One region of the Microbulbifer sp. JSM ZJ756 genome, then DNA from elsewhere that is predicted to be linked to it. Evidence: predicted binding sites of a transcription regulator. Region 1 holds the regulator's gene; each other region holds the start of a gene.
The links. The regulator LexA, encoded in region 1, represses DNA repair genes until DNA is damaged. The targets are predictions, from matches to a motif close to ACTGTNTNTANANACAGT.

Region 1 (4,516 bases):
CGGCATCCAGAATCCGACTGACCGTATCTGTCTGGGTCATACAAATTCAAACCAACAATTTAAACACTTGTTTTGATCTGGCTGAGATTAGCACACTTGTATCCGAAAAATCGCGGGTACTGAAGGCGGCAGGCAGACATTAGATTGGAAGTCAAACGCAAGGGGACAAGGATCATGGCACATAGCCACCCTGACATAGGCAACTGGTTCGAGATGCTGGAGAGCGGACAACTGTTCGAGGTGGTCGCCCTCGACGACCTGCACAGGACAATCGAAATCCAGTACCTCGACGGCACCCTCGATGAGCTGGACATGGAGCAATGGCAGGTATTGCCGCTGGCTCCGGCTCCTCCACCCGAAGACGCCAATATCGCCTATGGCATGACCGCACGGGAGCACAGCCCCAGCTCCAGCGATCCCGGCATACCCGAAGAGCAAAACCCGCTGGATTACCTGGAGGGAGAGAGCTTCAGCGGTACCGATGAATCCCTCTGAAGCGAATGACTACTGCTCGCGCTCGCGGATGTAGTCGATAATAATTTCTGCCGCCTCATCGACGGTATCGACAACATGGAAGAGGTCCAGGTCGGATGCGTCGATACATTTGCTCTGCAGTACCGTATCCACCAGCCAGTCGCGCAGGCCCGCCCAGTAGCGGCGCCCTACCAGAACAATCGGGAAATGAAGGACTTTCTGCGTCTGCACCAGGGTCAGGGCCTCGAAGAGCTCGTCCAGCGTGCCGTATCCGCCTGGCAAGCCGACAAACCCCACGGCGTGCTTTACGAACATGAACTTGCGCACAAAAAAGTAGCGAAAGTGGAGGCTGATATCCTGGTATGGGTTGGCCGTCTGCTCGAACGGCAATTCAATATTGAGGCCGATGGATGCCCCCGGCTGCGGGTGTGCCCCGCGATTGCAGGCTTCCATCAATCCCGGCCCGCCGCCGGTGATTACCGAGATTCCCTCCGCAGCCAACAGCTCCCCGAGCCGTACTCCCTGTTTATATTCCGGGCTTTCTTCGGTAAACCGCGCGCTGCCAAATACGGTCACCGCACCAGTCAGCGCAATCAGGCGCTCTATTCCATCCACCAGCTCGGACTGGATACGCAGGACGCGCCAGGCCTCGGGCATCTTGGCATCTAACATTCCACTTTCCCTGTTCTGTCGCGTTTCTCAACGCTTGTTATTTTGTCGGTTCTTCCCTGTCTCTCCCTCCAATGTAGCAGTATGTGACGACAGCGCTGTGAATTTGCGCCGGGGGTAAATCTGTATATAATCACAGCAACTGTATAAAAATACAGACACACGACCAGGTGAATCTATGACCAATCTCACGGCCCGCCAATCCCAGGTACTCGAGCTGATCAAGACCTACCTCGATGAAACCGGCTATCCCCCTACCCGCGCGGAAATTGCCCGGCAGCTGGGGTTCCGATCCCCCAATGCCGCCGAAGAACACCTCAAGGCGCTGGCCCGCAAGGGTGCCATCGAAATGGTGGCGGGAGCCTCCCGCGGAATCCGTATACCCGATTATCACCCGGGGTTGCCGATCGTCGGTCGTGTAGCAGCGGGTAACCCGATACTCGCCGAGGAAAATATCGAGGATTACTGTGACCTGCCCACAGACTTCTTCCACCCGCCGGCAGATTACCTGCTGCGCGTCCACGGAATGAGTATGCGGGATGCGGGAATTCTCGACGGCGACCTGCTGGCCGTGCAGCGCACTGACCAGGTACGCAATGGGCAGATCGTTGTCGCCCGGATTGAGGACGAGGTAACCGTCAAGCGCTTCCGCCGCAAGGGCAACCAGGCAACCGTGCAACTGCTGCCGGAGAACGAGGAATTCGATGTAATTCAGGTAGATATGCGCGACAAGCACTTTGTCATTGAGGGCCTGGCCGTGGGCGTGATCCGGCAGAGTCCCTGACCCGGGCACACTCTGTAACGACGAACCCCCTGCCCTCCCAGTTGGGCAGGGCCTAACCCCCTATCTTCTCAGCAACCCACGCCTTCGCACTATTCCGCGGGTTTCGTATAGTCCCGCGGGTACCTGCCGCCGTCCGTAACTGTCACCAGCATCAGCCACGCACACGCGTCTGCGCCCCTGGCGTGCGCCCGGGCAGGACGGCGCGGCGGCCTGGCACAGTTCAACAGCCGGTTCGAGATGGGTATCAGGTGGGCCCAGTGAGGGGCTGGAGGGTATTGGATGGGCGACCAGCAGCAGCATCGGCTGTGTTGCCGCACCGCTGGCCGGCCCCGGCGAGGGGATCAGTGGATTGTGTGGTTAACAGGCTCCAATTCCTCTTCCTCGAGGTATTCGGCCGCAATCTCATCAATATTCTGCACGGCGTCGATGCCGGCTTCCAACATGGCACGGGCCACTGCAATCTTGTGCTCGCGCAAGAATTCAGAGCTGGCGTCCGAAAAATGAATACGCACCAGCGGATCCTCCTTCTCCCCGGCACGGCGCAGGGCGACATCGCCGTTGGCGAGTTCGATAATTTCAAAAGTTTCGGAGGACATTCGCTTCTCCTGCAACATCAAGTTTTGCGCAGTGTAACACAGGGAAGGAGGTAGAATCAGTGTACGGGAGGCTCCGGACTGCCCCGCGGGCCTGGGGCGGCCAGGGCTGCTGCAGCCGGAGCGCAGCAGGCAGTTGCTGGATCGCGGCCCCCGGGTTGGCCGCTAATACTCTTCCATATGCGCTCGCTGGCGCCGGATTAGCTCCACCATCGACTCCCGCCAGTTCCGCAGGGCATCCAGGTCAGGGGCGGCAGATTGCCGTGAAAGGTCGCGAAGGGGAATTACCTGCGCCGGGGAGCCCGCTCCATTGCCTTGCGAGGCGCGGCTACCGGAGAATTGCCATAACCCCAGCCAGGCCGCTTCTATACCCGCCAGCCAGCTCTCCGGGTCCCCTGCCAGGGCCTCCAGTTCGGCCGCCTCGGAAGACGACATACCGCGGGAGGCAGCATCACGGGCGAGCTGCCCCGGCGACTCCGGCTGGCTGCCCAGTTGCAGCTGGTGCGCCAGCTCACACAGGAACGCCCGGTATGCCAGCCACAGTTGCAACACCACGGCATCCTGCACGGCAGCCTGGTGCAGCCCCCCTGCGGGAGCGGACTCAAGCAGTAGCTGGCTTTTGCGCAATGCCGCGGCCACGCTGCCGGTGTAGGGGTTGGCCATAGACCCTACTTGTCCTTGGCGGCGGCTTTCTTGCGTGCCGGCTTGCGTTTGGTCGCCGCTTTCTTGGTCGCCGCCTTCTTGGTCGCTTCCACCTGCCACTTGCCATCGCGATAGAACGCGCGCCAGCCGGTGGCCTTGCCGTCTTCCTCGGACTGTACGTACTGCTCCTGGGTCTTGCGACTGAAGCGAATTACCGTATCGCGGCCCTGGTCGTCCTCGGTGGGCGCCGAGAACAGGTAACTGTACTTGGGATCGATCTCATCCTTGTGCGGCAACACCTCTTTGACCAGCGGTGCCCGCGTCTCGCGGTTCTTGGGGAACTGGCTGGCAGCAAGGAAAAGCCCCGAGGCACCGTCGCGCAGGATATAGTGGTCTTCCACCTTCTGGCAGGGCAGTTCAGGCATGGGCACCGGATCCATTTTGGGCGGTGCAGGCTGTCCATTCTTGAGCAGCTTGCGGGTGTTCTTGCACTCGTCATTGGTGCAGCCAAAGTACTTGCCGAAACGGCCCGACTTGAGCTGCATGTCGCTGCCACACTTGTCACATTCAATCACCGGGCCATCGTAACCCTTGATCTTGAAGGTGCCCTTCTCTACCTCGTAGCCATTACAGTCCGGGTTGTTGCCGCAGATATGGAGTTTGCGCTGCTCGTCCAACAGGTAACTGTCCATGGCCGTGCCGCACTTGGGACAGCGCCGCTTCTCTCGCAACTGGCGGGATTCCGCGTCCTCGTCCTTGTCAGCATCCACTGCCTCGTCCCCGGACACCAGGTTCATGGTGTTGGTGCATCGTTCCTTGGGCGGCAGCGCATAGCCGGAACAGCCCAGGAAAACCCCGGTGGAACCGGTGCGGATCTGCATATGGCGCCCGCACTTACTGCACTCGATATCGGTGTCTGTGGGCGTATTGCGGCGCATGCCGCCCTCTGCCGCCTGGGCTTTCTCCAGGCGCGAGGAGAAGTCGGAATAAAATTCGTTGAGCAGGTCCTTCCAGCCCTTGTCACCTTCGGCGACAGAGTCCAGTGACTCCTCCAGGCTGGCGGTGAACCCGTAATCCATCAGGTTCTTGAAGCTCTCGCTCAGGCGGTCGGTGACGATGTCCCCCATCTTTTCGGCATAGAAACGGCGGTTCTCGAGCCGCACATAGCCGCGATCCTGGATGGTGGAAATAATCGATGCATAGGTCGAGGGCCGGCCGATACCGCGTTTTTCCAGCTCTTTTACCAGCGCCGCCTCGCTGAAGCGCGCCGGCGGCTTGGTGAAATGCTGTTTCGGGTCGAGTTTCTTCAGGGCCAGTTTTTCACCGACCTTGACGTCCGGCAGCACCGCATCCT
Region 2 (4,516 bases), 470 kb from region 1:
ATCGATGGCGAGCTGATGTACGACCGTGACGATCCCGCGCGGCAGCCGCGCAGTGATTTCGAGCTGGGTATTATCGAGGCAGAGGGGGAGCGACTGTAATGACCAGATTCCTGATTCAACTGGCGCTTGCGGGCCTGTTCGCACTCCCGGTACATGCCGAGACCGTGCTGATCAAGGGGGGCAAGGTATACACCCTGTCCGGTATCGGTACCCTGGCCGAGGGTGATGTCCTGGTGCGGGATGGCAAGGTGCAGGCGGTGGCCCCCTCCATTAACGAGCGCGCCGACCGCGTGATCGATGCGCGCGGCAAGGTGGTGACCCCCGGTGTTATCGCACCCCAGTCGGAGCTGGGGCTGACCGAGATTAGTGCTGCCAGCGCCACCAATGATTACGCAGTCAGCGGTGAGAGTATTGGCAGCGGCTTTGACCCGCGCCCGGCGTACAACGCGAAGTCCACCCTGATCCCCTATAACCGTGCGCACGGCGTGACCCGCGCGGTGGTATTCCCGTCGATCAGCACCTGGGGTGAGGGTGCCGGCAAACTGCACCGGGTTTTTGCCGGTCAGGGCTTTGCCATTTCCCTGAACGGCGATTTCGACAGTGTGGTAGCGGAAGAGCTGGGCCAGAAGGCCTACCTGGGTGAGCTGGGCAGCCAGCTGGCCGGCGGCAGCCGGGCCAATGCCTATGCCCGCATCGAGACAGCCCTGTCCGAAGCCCGGGAATACCTGAACAACCGGGAGGCGATCCGCCGGGGCAACTGGCGTGAGCTCAATCATTCACTGGATGACCTGGAGGCGCTGCAGCCGGTCGTACAGGGCCAGCAGCCGCTGATTGTTACCGCCAATCGTGCCAGCGATATCCTCCAGGCCCTGGAGTTGGCCGAGGAGTACAAGCTGCGGTTAATCATCCAGGGTGCCGCCGAGGGCTGGATGGTAGCCGAGCAGCTGGCTGCCGCCCGGGTGCCGGTGATTATCGATGTGGTTAACAACCTGCCGATCAGCTTTGAGAGCCTGGGCGCTCGGTTTGACAACGCGGCGCGGATGCAGAAGGCCGGTGTCACTGTGGCCATTGGCGGCCCGGGTTATGGTTCCACCCACCTGGTGCACCTTGCGCGCCAGTCCGCCGGTAATGCGGTGGTCTACGGCTTGCCGTACGAAGAAGCCCTGAAGGCCATCAGTACCAATGTTGCGCGCATTTTTGGCCTCGAGGGCGGAGTGCTGCAGCCGGGTGGTGTGGCCGATATCGTCGTCTGGAGCGGGGACCCGCTGGAAGTCACCAGCTATCCCGAGCAGGTACTGATTGGTGGTGAGCCGCAGTCACTGGTGAACCGCTCGACGCGCCTGCGCGACCGCTACCTGAAGCCCGAGCAGGGCCATGAAATGGGCTACAAGTTCTGAGCCCGCTGATGGCCTGGACTTGTCCCGGATAAGATTGATAACAGAACAGGGCGGGACCGGGTCCCGCCCTTTTTACATGGGGAGTTTCCAATGATGGTTCCATTGACAGGCCTGTATGGCGGCCTCTGCGCGTTGCTGATCCTGGCGCTTGCCTTTCGCGTGGTGCGTTTTCGTCGCGGCGAGAAGGTGGGTGTGGGCAGTGGCGGTAAACACTATGCAGAGGTGTTGATCCGCACCCACGCCAATGCGGTCGAGTATGTTCCCATTGCGCTGCTGATGATGCTGGTGGCGGAGATCAATGGCCTGTCCGCTTTCTGGCTGAATATCCTCGGTGGCCTGCTGGTGCTGGGCCGTTTCCTGCACGCCTGGGGCCTGACGGCCGGCAGAGGCGGCTACCACTACGGTCGCTTCTGGGGCACGACATTGACCTGGATCGTGATCACTGCCTATGCATCGATCAATATCATCGGGGCATTCTAGGCGGGCAGCAACGGACCCCTGTTGTAGGAGCGGCCGCTGGCCGCGATCACAATAAATCCTGCTGTCAGTACTGTTATATGCCTTAGGGAATGGTCTGAAGCTCGCGGCCAGCGGCCGCTCCTACGGGGGTTTGTCTACTGGCAGCGATCGGTGGCTCGGGGCATTGCAATCGCGGCCATGGGCCGTTCCTACAAAGAAGGGTAGGGTGTAAGGCGCAGGGCGCACGGGCAAAAAAAAGCCCGGCAGATACCGGGCACAGTACAGGGATGGTTTGCGTGACATCCCCGGGTGGGGATTCATGCGGGAAAATTACTGATTCGCGGCCAGCGGGGTGACGCGGTCGTCGGCCTCGCCCTGTTCGTTGCCGGTTTCTTCGGCGCTCTCGCCTGCAGTCTCTTTTTCTGCTTCCAGCAGCATTTCAGGCTTGCCCTTGCAGGCCTTGGCCAGCACTTCGCGGCGCTTGGCCAGCAGCAGGCCAATTTCCTCGCCCGCGGCTTCGGAAATACCGTCAATATTTTTCTCGATCAGCGAGGTAATATTGGCGGCCAGCTCCAGCATCTTGTCGTGTTCTTCCGCATCTTTCTTGTTGTCGAACATAGCTCCGTCTCTATCGCATTTCCAAACAGCAACTACGGCCATGTGTGCCTCCGGTTATTGTTCAAGTAATCATACTGTGTGAACGTACAGTATCTGTATGGCTGTCCAGTGTCAACCGACGGTGACGACCTTGAAGAGATTCTGGCGTGAAATGCGGCAGGTATGCGGGGCGGCAGGGGAGCGCAGTAGCCCCGGGTTGAACGCAACCCGGTGTTATCTGCGCCAGGCCTTGCCCGGGTGGAACCGCCGTGATGCGATAAAGCGATGGCCGGCTGCGTTTTGCGCCCCCCCCGCGGCACCAGTGGGCTGCCATAATAGCCCTGCAGTCGGGCGCCTCCTCCCCCCAGTAGGCGCCCGCAATTGACCCCGCAGTGTGAGATTGAGGCCCGCCACCCGGCGGGCCTTTTTTATTGGCCCGGGATCCTGCGGGCCGGGGAGTGTACCTAGATGGTCAGTACCAGCCGCGCTGCCAGGGCCACCAGCAGGATGCCGAACAGCTGCTGCAGCCGGTGCATTACCGGACCGCCGGACCAGTTGCGGCGGCGGCCGGCCGAGACTGCCAGGGTCACCAGGCAGTACCAGACTGCATCGATCCCGGCCGCCAGGGCGGCCATGCCCAGCTTTATCCCCAGTGCCTGCTGTTCCCCCACAAACTGGCTGAACAACGCCGTGAAGAAGATTGCGATCTTGGGGTTGAAAAAGGCAATACCGAACCCCTGTGCTGCGGCGCGACGGGTGCTCAGGGGGGCGATCTCGGCCCGTTCGCCGTTGGGGTCCGGCGCCCTGGCCCGCAGTGCTTTCCAGCCCAGGTAGAGCAGCATGGCGGCGCCGCCCCACTGGAGGATGTTGAACAGGAGCGGCGACTTGGTGATCAGTACTGCCAGCCCCAGGGCCGTGAGGACCGCATAGATACCTACGCCGGCCCCGTGGGCCAGTGCAGCGGCGATGCCGGGGCGTACGCCGGCAGCGGCGCCCCGCAGGATAATCAGCAGACTGGGACCGGGTGACATGGCCCCCAGGGCACAGATACCGGCCAGGGACAGCCAGGCGACAATATCCATCAGAAGCCACCCCCTTTTTCCAGCCAGGCCTGCTCGGCCGGTGTCGAGGCCCGGCCCAGGGCCTCATTGCGGTGTGGGTAGCGGCCGAATTCCTCGATCACCTCCCGGTGCGCCAGGGCGTACTGGTAGAAGTTCTCGGCCTGGGCCGCACCCTCGGCGCCATCGAGGTGGCTCTTGCGCAGGCGGTCGAAGAACTCGATCGAGCGCTGCTGCATCTCCAGGCTCTCGCCGTGCTCCAGGGGCATCCCCAGGAAAGCCCGCTGGTAGAGGCCCAGCAGGTTGTCGTCGCCGCGCCCTATCACCGCCATGGCCACCTCCCGCGCAAGGGGGTCCCCGGCGAAGGCCCGCGGGGTGCCGCGGTAGATATTGCGGGTGAACTGGTCACAGAGCAGCACCAGGGCCAGCTCCCCGGCCAGGCTGGTGCGCCAGTCCCCCAGTTCCCCGGCCAGGGCCGCCTCGACGGCGGGGCCAAATTCCTCCTCGATCTTCTGGTCCAGTGTCTCGTCGCGGGTAAACCAGAGCTGCCGGTGGCTGTCCGCCACCGGCGCATCCAGGTGTTCGCTGCCAAACCAGAAACGCAGTACGTCGGCGGGCTGGGTCATCGGGCTCCCCTGAATTTTTTTTGCAGCCGGTGCATCCATAGGGCCTCCCGGCGGCATCTTAAGGCTGTAAACGGAAATTATATGGAGGCTACCATGGTAACCCCTGAGACAGGATGTGTGAAAAAGGTTAAATTTTACGTCGCGCTGGTTGCATTCCTGGCAGCGGCCCCGGCCATGTCGACCCCGGTTGTGTCGGCAGAGTCGCTGGAGCTGCCCATTGCCAAGGTCCAGCAGGAACTGGCCGAGAAAGCCGAGCAGGCGGTCTCGGATAAGCTCCGCGAGTGCCGGGAGCGGGAGGCCCGGGAGGAGGAGAGAGAGGTGCGCTACCCAGTGCGTATCGCTGGCCCCTCGCTGACCGGCTCCCCGCTGGCGGCCTTCT
Region 3 (4,516 bases), on a different contig from region 1:
GACACTGTGGGAGGCCACCCCGAGGACCAGCGAGAACAGCACGATGGCGGCGGCGTCGTTGAACAGGCTCTCGCCTTCCACCAGCGTCAACAATTCCTCGTCCGCACCGGACTGGCGCAGGCGGTTGATTACAGCGACCGGGTCGGTCGCGGCCAGGATGGCGCCGGTCAGGAAAGCCGCGATCCAGGGAAAACCGGGGTGGTCGATCCCGTAGTAGAGGAGCAGGCCGACCAGCACGGCTGTGATCACTGCGCCCAGGGTGGCGAGCAGCAGGATTGGGCCAATCCAGCGTTTCAGCAGCGATGGCTCGATACGCCAGGCCGCCTCGAAAATCAGCACCGGCAGTATGACGAAGAACACCAGCTGGTGCAGGTTGTCCGCGCGGATACCGGTATCGAAATCAATCACCGGCAACAGCATCCCGGCCAACACCCCGGCCACCAGGCAACCGAGTGTGTTATCCGTGCGCAGCACCCGCGCCAGCCCCAGGCCCACCACCGCGGCCACCGCCATATACAGTCCCTGCCCCACCAGGGTGGTTACGCCGTCCACTATTCCACCCCCCGGTCGCTGGCAATTACCGACTTGGGCTTGACCGCCGGCACCAGCTCGCTGAGGGGTACCGCCACGCCACGTTCGTTGATCACCTCCACATGGTGGCGGCGCAACTGGCGCGGCTCCGCCACACCGCAGGAGTGGGCGATATAGCCCACTTCATAGGCCATATTGCGCGCGTAGTTATAGACCCGCTCCGCCTTGTCCACCGGATCCAGTCCCTGCTGCAGGTCCGGGTTGTGGGTGGTTACCCCTGTCGGGCAGGTGTTCTTGTTGCACTGCATCGCCTGGATACAGCCCAGTGAGAACATAAAGCCGCGCCCGCAGTTGACGAAATCCGCCCCCATCGCCAGGGCCCAGGCCACCATGGACGGAGTCAGTAACTTGCCGGCACAGATCACCTTGATGCGATCGCGCAACCCGTACTGGTCCAGCAGGTCCACCACCAGTGGCAGGCTGCGGTTCAGCGGCAGCCCCATATAATCCATCAGGCTCTGCGGCGCCGCGCCGCTGCCGCCATCGGCGCTGTCGACGGTAATAAAATCCGGCGCGCTTTCCGGGCCGCGCCGCTGGATCGCCTCGCACATCTGGTGCAGCCAGTCACTGGTACCGATCACGCACTTGAACCCGGTGGGCTTGCCGCTCACCTCGCGAATATGCACCAGCATATCCAGCAGGCCGTCCACGTCCCCGAACTCCGGGTGCGCATTGGGACTGATGGAGTCCTGCCCCTCGGGAATACCACGGATGTGCGCGATCTCCGCGGTGACCTTGATCCCCGGGAGGATACCGCCCTTGCCAGGCTTGGCACCCTGGGACAGCTTCAGCTCGAACATGCGCACCTGCTCGTGGGCAGCCACAGCTGCCAGTTTCTCGTCTGACAGGCAGCCCTCGGCATCGCGCACGCCGTATTTTGCCGTGCCGATCTGGAAGACCACGTCACAACCGCCTTCCAGGTGTTCCGGCGCCAGGCCACCCTCGCCGGTGTTGAGCCAGATTCCCGCCCTGGCCGCACCGTGGGACAGCGCCCTCACCGCAGGTACCGACAGGGCACCAAAGCTCATGCCGGAGATATTGAAGAAGGAACTGGTGGTGTAAGGCTGGGCGGCGTAGCCCTCCCCCACTGTCACCGGCGTCGGGGGCACGGCGTCTTTTTCCAGAGTGGGAAAGGGATGGTTCAGGAACAGGACATCACCGGGCTGGTTCAGCGGCCGGGTCGAACCAAACGCCAGGGTGGAGTCCACGTTCTTGGCCGCGCGGTAGACCCAGCTGCGCTGGGCGCGATTGAAGGGCAGCTCCTCCCGGTCCAGGGCAAAGAAATACTGGCGAAAGAATTCGCCCAGGTGCTCAAACTTGTACCGCAGGTGCCCGATTACCGGGTAATTGCGCCGGATGGCATGCTTGGTCTGGCTGACATCGGACAGGTAGACGTAGATGACATAGAGCAGCAGGACCACCAGTGCGAACGCGAACAACAGCGCAAAAACCTGTAAAACCTGCACCACAAAGGCGCGGATAGCATCGACTACGTCTAGATCCATGGCCCACTTCCGGTTGTGACTGTCTTGCGCTTCATTGTATGCCTTGCGGGTCACACTTGCATGTACCTGCCCGCCCGCCATAAACTGTACATTTATACAGTAAACAAAACCCTGAATCCCAGATGGCAAACGAAGATCCTTCCAACCCCTTGCAGGTCCGCACCGGCCGCGGCGTAGCCAGCAACCTGGCTGGCCGCTTTGTGCCGCAGGCCAGCACCCGCGAGAGCGACGGCTGGGAGATAGAACCGGAACCGCTGGAGCGACTGCTGACAGAGGCCATCGAGGAAAAGGCCAGGTCGATCATTGCCACCAATAACTCACCGGACCTGCCCTTCAGCCAGTCGATCAACCCCTACCGGGGCTGTGAGCATGGCTGTGTCTACTGCTATGCGCGTCCGGCCCATGCCTACGTGGACCTGTCACCAGGGCTGGATTTCGAGAGCCGGCTGTTCTTCAAGGCCAATGCTGCCGGGTTACTGGAACAGGCCCTGCGCAAACCCAGTTACCGGTGCTCACCCATCGCGCTGGGCTCCAACACCGATCCCTACCAGCCGCTGGAAAAACAGAAGCGCATCACCCGGCAGCTGCTTGAAGTGATGCAGCGCTTCCAGCAGCCGGTCACCATCGTCACCAAGGGCCAGCTGGTCCTGCGCGACCTGCCGCTGCTGGCGGAAATGGCGCAGGACAACCTGTGCCATGTGGCCATCAGCGTAACTACCCTGGACAGGGAACTGAAGCGAAAGCTGGAGCCGCGCACCGCCGGCCCGACAGCACGCCTGCGCACACTGGAGGCACTGTCGGCCGCCGGGATCCCCACCGCGGTCATGGCCGCGCCGATGATTCCGGCACTGAACGACAGCGAACTGGAGGCAATCCTGCAGGCAGCGGTCGATGCGGGAGCCTCACAGGCTGCTTATATCCTGCTGCGGCTGCCCCACGAAGTGGCGCCACTGTTTCGCCAGTGGCTGCAGGTACATTACCCGCAGCGTGCTGCACACGTGATGAGCATCGTGCAGCAGAGCCGCGGCGGCCGGGATTACCAGAGTGACTTTTCCCAGCGCCAGACCGGTACCGGAGTCTTCGCACAGCTGTTGCAACAGCGCTTTCGCGTGGCAATCAAGAGGCTGGGGCTAAACCGGCGCAGACTGACACTGGACTGCAACCGCTTTCAGCCGCCGGCCGCACCCGGGGACCAGGGGGACCTGTTCAGTCTCTAGGCGGGCAGAGGATCTCAGAGAATGGGTACAGGGGGGAGGCAACCCGACGGGCACCGCGACCGCCATGAATGAAAAAGGCGATGCAATGCATCGCCTTTTTCCTATCGGGCCGGGGAGTCAAACTCCCCCGTTAAGGTTAAAGGGGGACCGCGCTAGCGCGTCTCGCCGCTGTCAGCCAGTTGACCGGCTGTCATCTCGGCACCGGCACTGAATCCCGGTGAGGTCTCCCCCGCATATTCCGGAAATCCGGCGCGAGCGGAAACTACCTTCTCGCCGGGCACCGTGGTGTCAGTCACCAGCAGTCCCTTGACCACCTGCCAGGCCACCGCCAACGCGCCGACGATAAATACCACGTCGCCGATAGTGCGCACCCAGCGCAGCGTCTGCAGCAGGCCGCCCTGCATAAAGCCCTCGCTACGCGCATACCAGAGTCCCTCGGAGGCGCTGGCAACAAACTGGATGATGCCGACCGGCAGCAGGCTGGTGAACAGCATCAGCACCAGGCCCCCGTTCAGCCACCAGAAGGCGGTTTTCATCAGCTTCTCGTCAAATAGCAGGGATGGACGGATATAGCGCAGCACCAGCAGGGTGAAGCCGAGCGCGAGGAAACCATAGACCCCGAACAGTGCCGCGTGGGCATGGGTGGCGGTGGTATTCAGGCCCTGCACATAGTAGAGCGCGATCGGCGGGTTGATGGAGAAGCCCAGCACGCCGGCACCCAGCATGTTCCAGAAGGCCACGGCGACGAAGAACATCAGCGGCCACTTCAGCTGCTGCATCCAGGGCGCGCGGCTCTTGAGGCTGTAATGCTCCCAGGCTTCGTAACCCAGCACGATCAGCGGTACCACCTCGAGCGCACTGAAAGTCGCCCCTACCGCCATCACCGGGGTGGTGGTGCCGGAAAAGTACAGGTGGTGGAAGGTGCCCGGTATGCCACCCAGCATGAACAGCGAGGCGGAGCCCAATGCAGCAACAGTGGCCATGCGCTTGGACACCAGTCCCATGCTGCAGAAGATGAACGCCAGCGCCGCAGTGGCAAAGACCTCGAAGAAACCCTCTACCCACAGGTGCACGATCCACCAGCGCCAGTACTCCATGATGGAGATATGGGTCTTCTCGCCGTAGAAGAAGCCGGCACCGTAGAAGAGGCCGATGGCGATTACCGACGCCGTCAGCAGGGCAAGCAGGTGCTTGTCACCCGGC

Region 2: the regulator LexA is predicted to act here: its motif matches at 2,548-2,565, upstream of ACH6CX_RS00170 (YebG family protein).
Region 3: the regulator LexA is predicted to act here: its motif matches at 2,180-2,197, upstream of ACH6CX_RS04345 (PA0069 family radical SAM protein).

The regions. Positions count from the first base shown of each region.
Region 1 is NZ_JBISER010000001.1:498,488-503,003, forward strand. It holds gene ACH6CX_RS02175 (TetR/AcrR family transcriptional regulator) at 1-40, opposite strand, end outside; gene ACH6CX_RS02180 (DUF6763 family protein) at 175-495, shown strand; gene ACH6CX_RS02185 (TIGR00730 family Rossman fold protein) at 505-1,146, opposite strand; gene lexA (transcriptional repressor LexA) at 1,322-1,927, shown strand; gene ACH6CX_RS02195 (hypothetical protein) at 2,269-2,523, opposite strand; gene ACH6CX_RS02200 (DUF6586 family protein) at 2,686-3,183, opposite strand; gene topA (type I DNA topoisomerase) at 3,189-4,516, opposite strand, start outside.
Region 2 is NZ_JBISER010000001.1:27,389-31,904, forward strand. It holds gene ACH6CX_RS00155 (amidohydrolase) at 1-99, shown strand, start outside; gene ACH6CX_RS00160 (amidohydrolase family protein) at 99-1,397, shown strand; gene ACH6CX_RS00165 (MAPEG family protein) at 1,488-1,877, shown strand; gene ACH6CX_RS00170 (YebG family protein) at 2,187-2,516, opposite strand; gene ACH6CX_RS00175 (LysE family translocator) at 2,918-3,535, opposite strand; gene ACH6CX_RS00180 (DUF924 family protein) at 3,535-4,137, opposite strand; gene ACH6CX_RS00185 (hypothetical protein) at 4,255-4,516, shown strand, end outside.
Region 3 is NZ_JBISER010000002.1:83,508-88,023, reverse strand. It holds gene ACH6CX_RS04355 (cation:proton antiporter) at 1-552, opposite strand, end outside; gene ACH6CX_RS04350 (FMN-binding glutamate synthase family protein) at 552-2,096, opposite strand; gene ACH6CX_RS04345 (PA0069 family radical SAM protein) at 2,219-3,313, shown strand; gene ACH6CX_RS04340 (nitric-oxide reductase large subunit) at 3,466-4,516, opposite strand, start outside.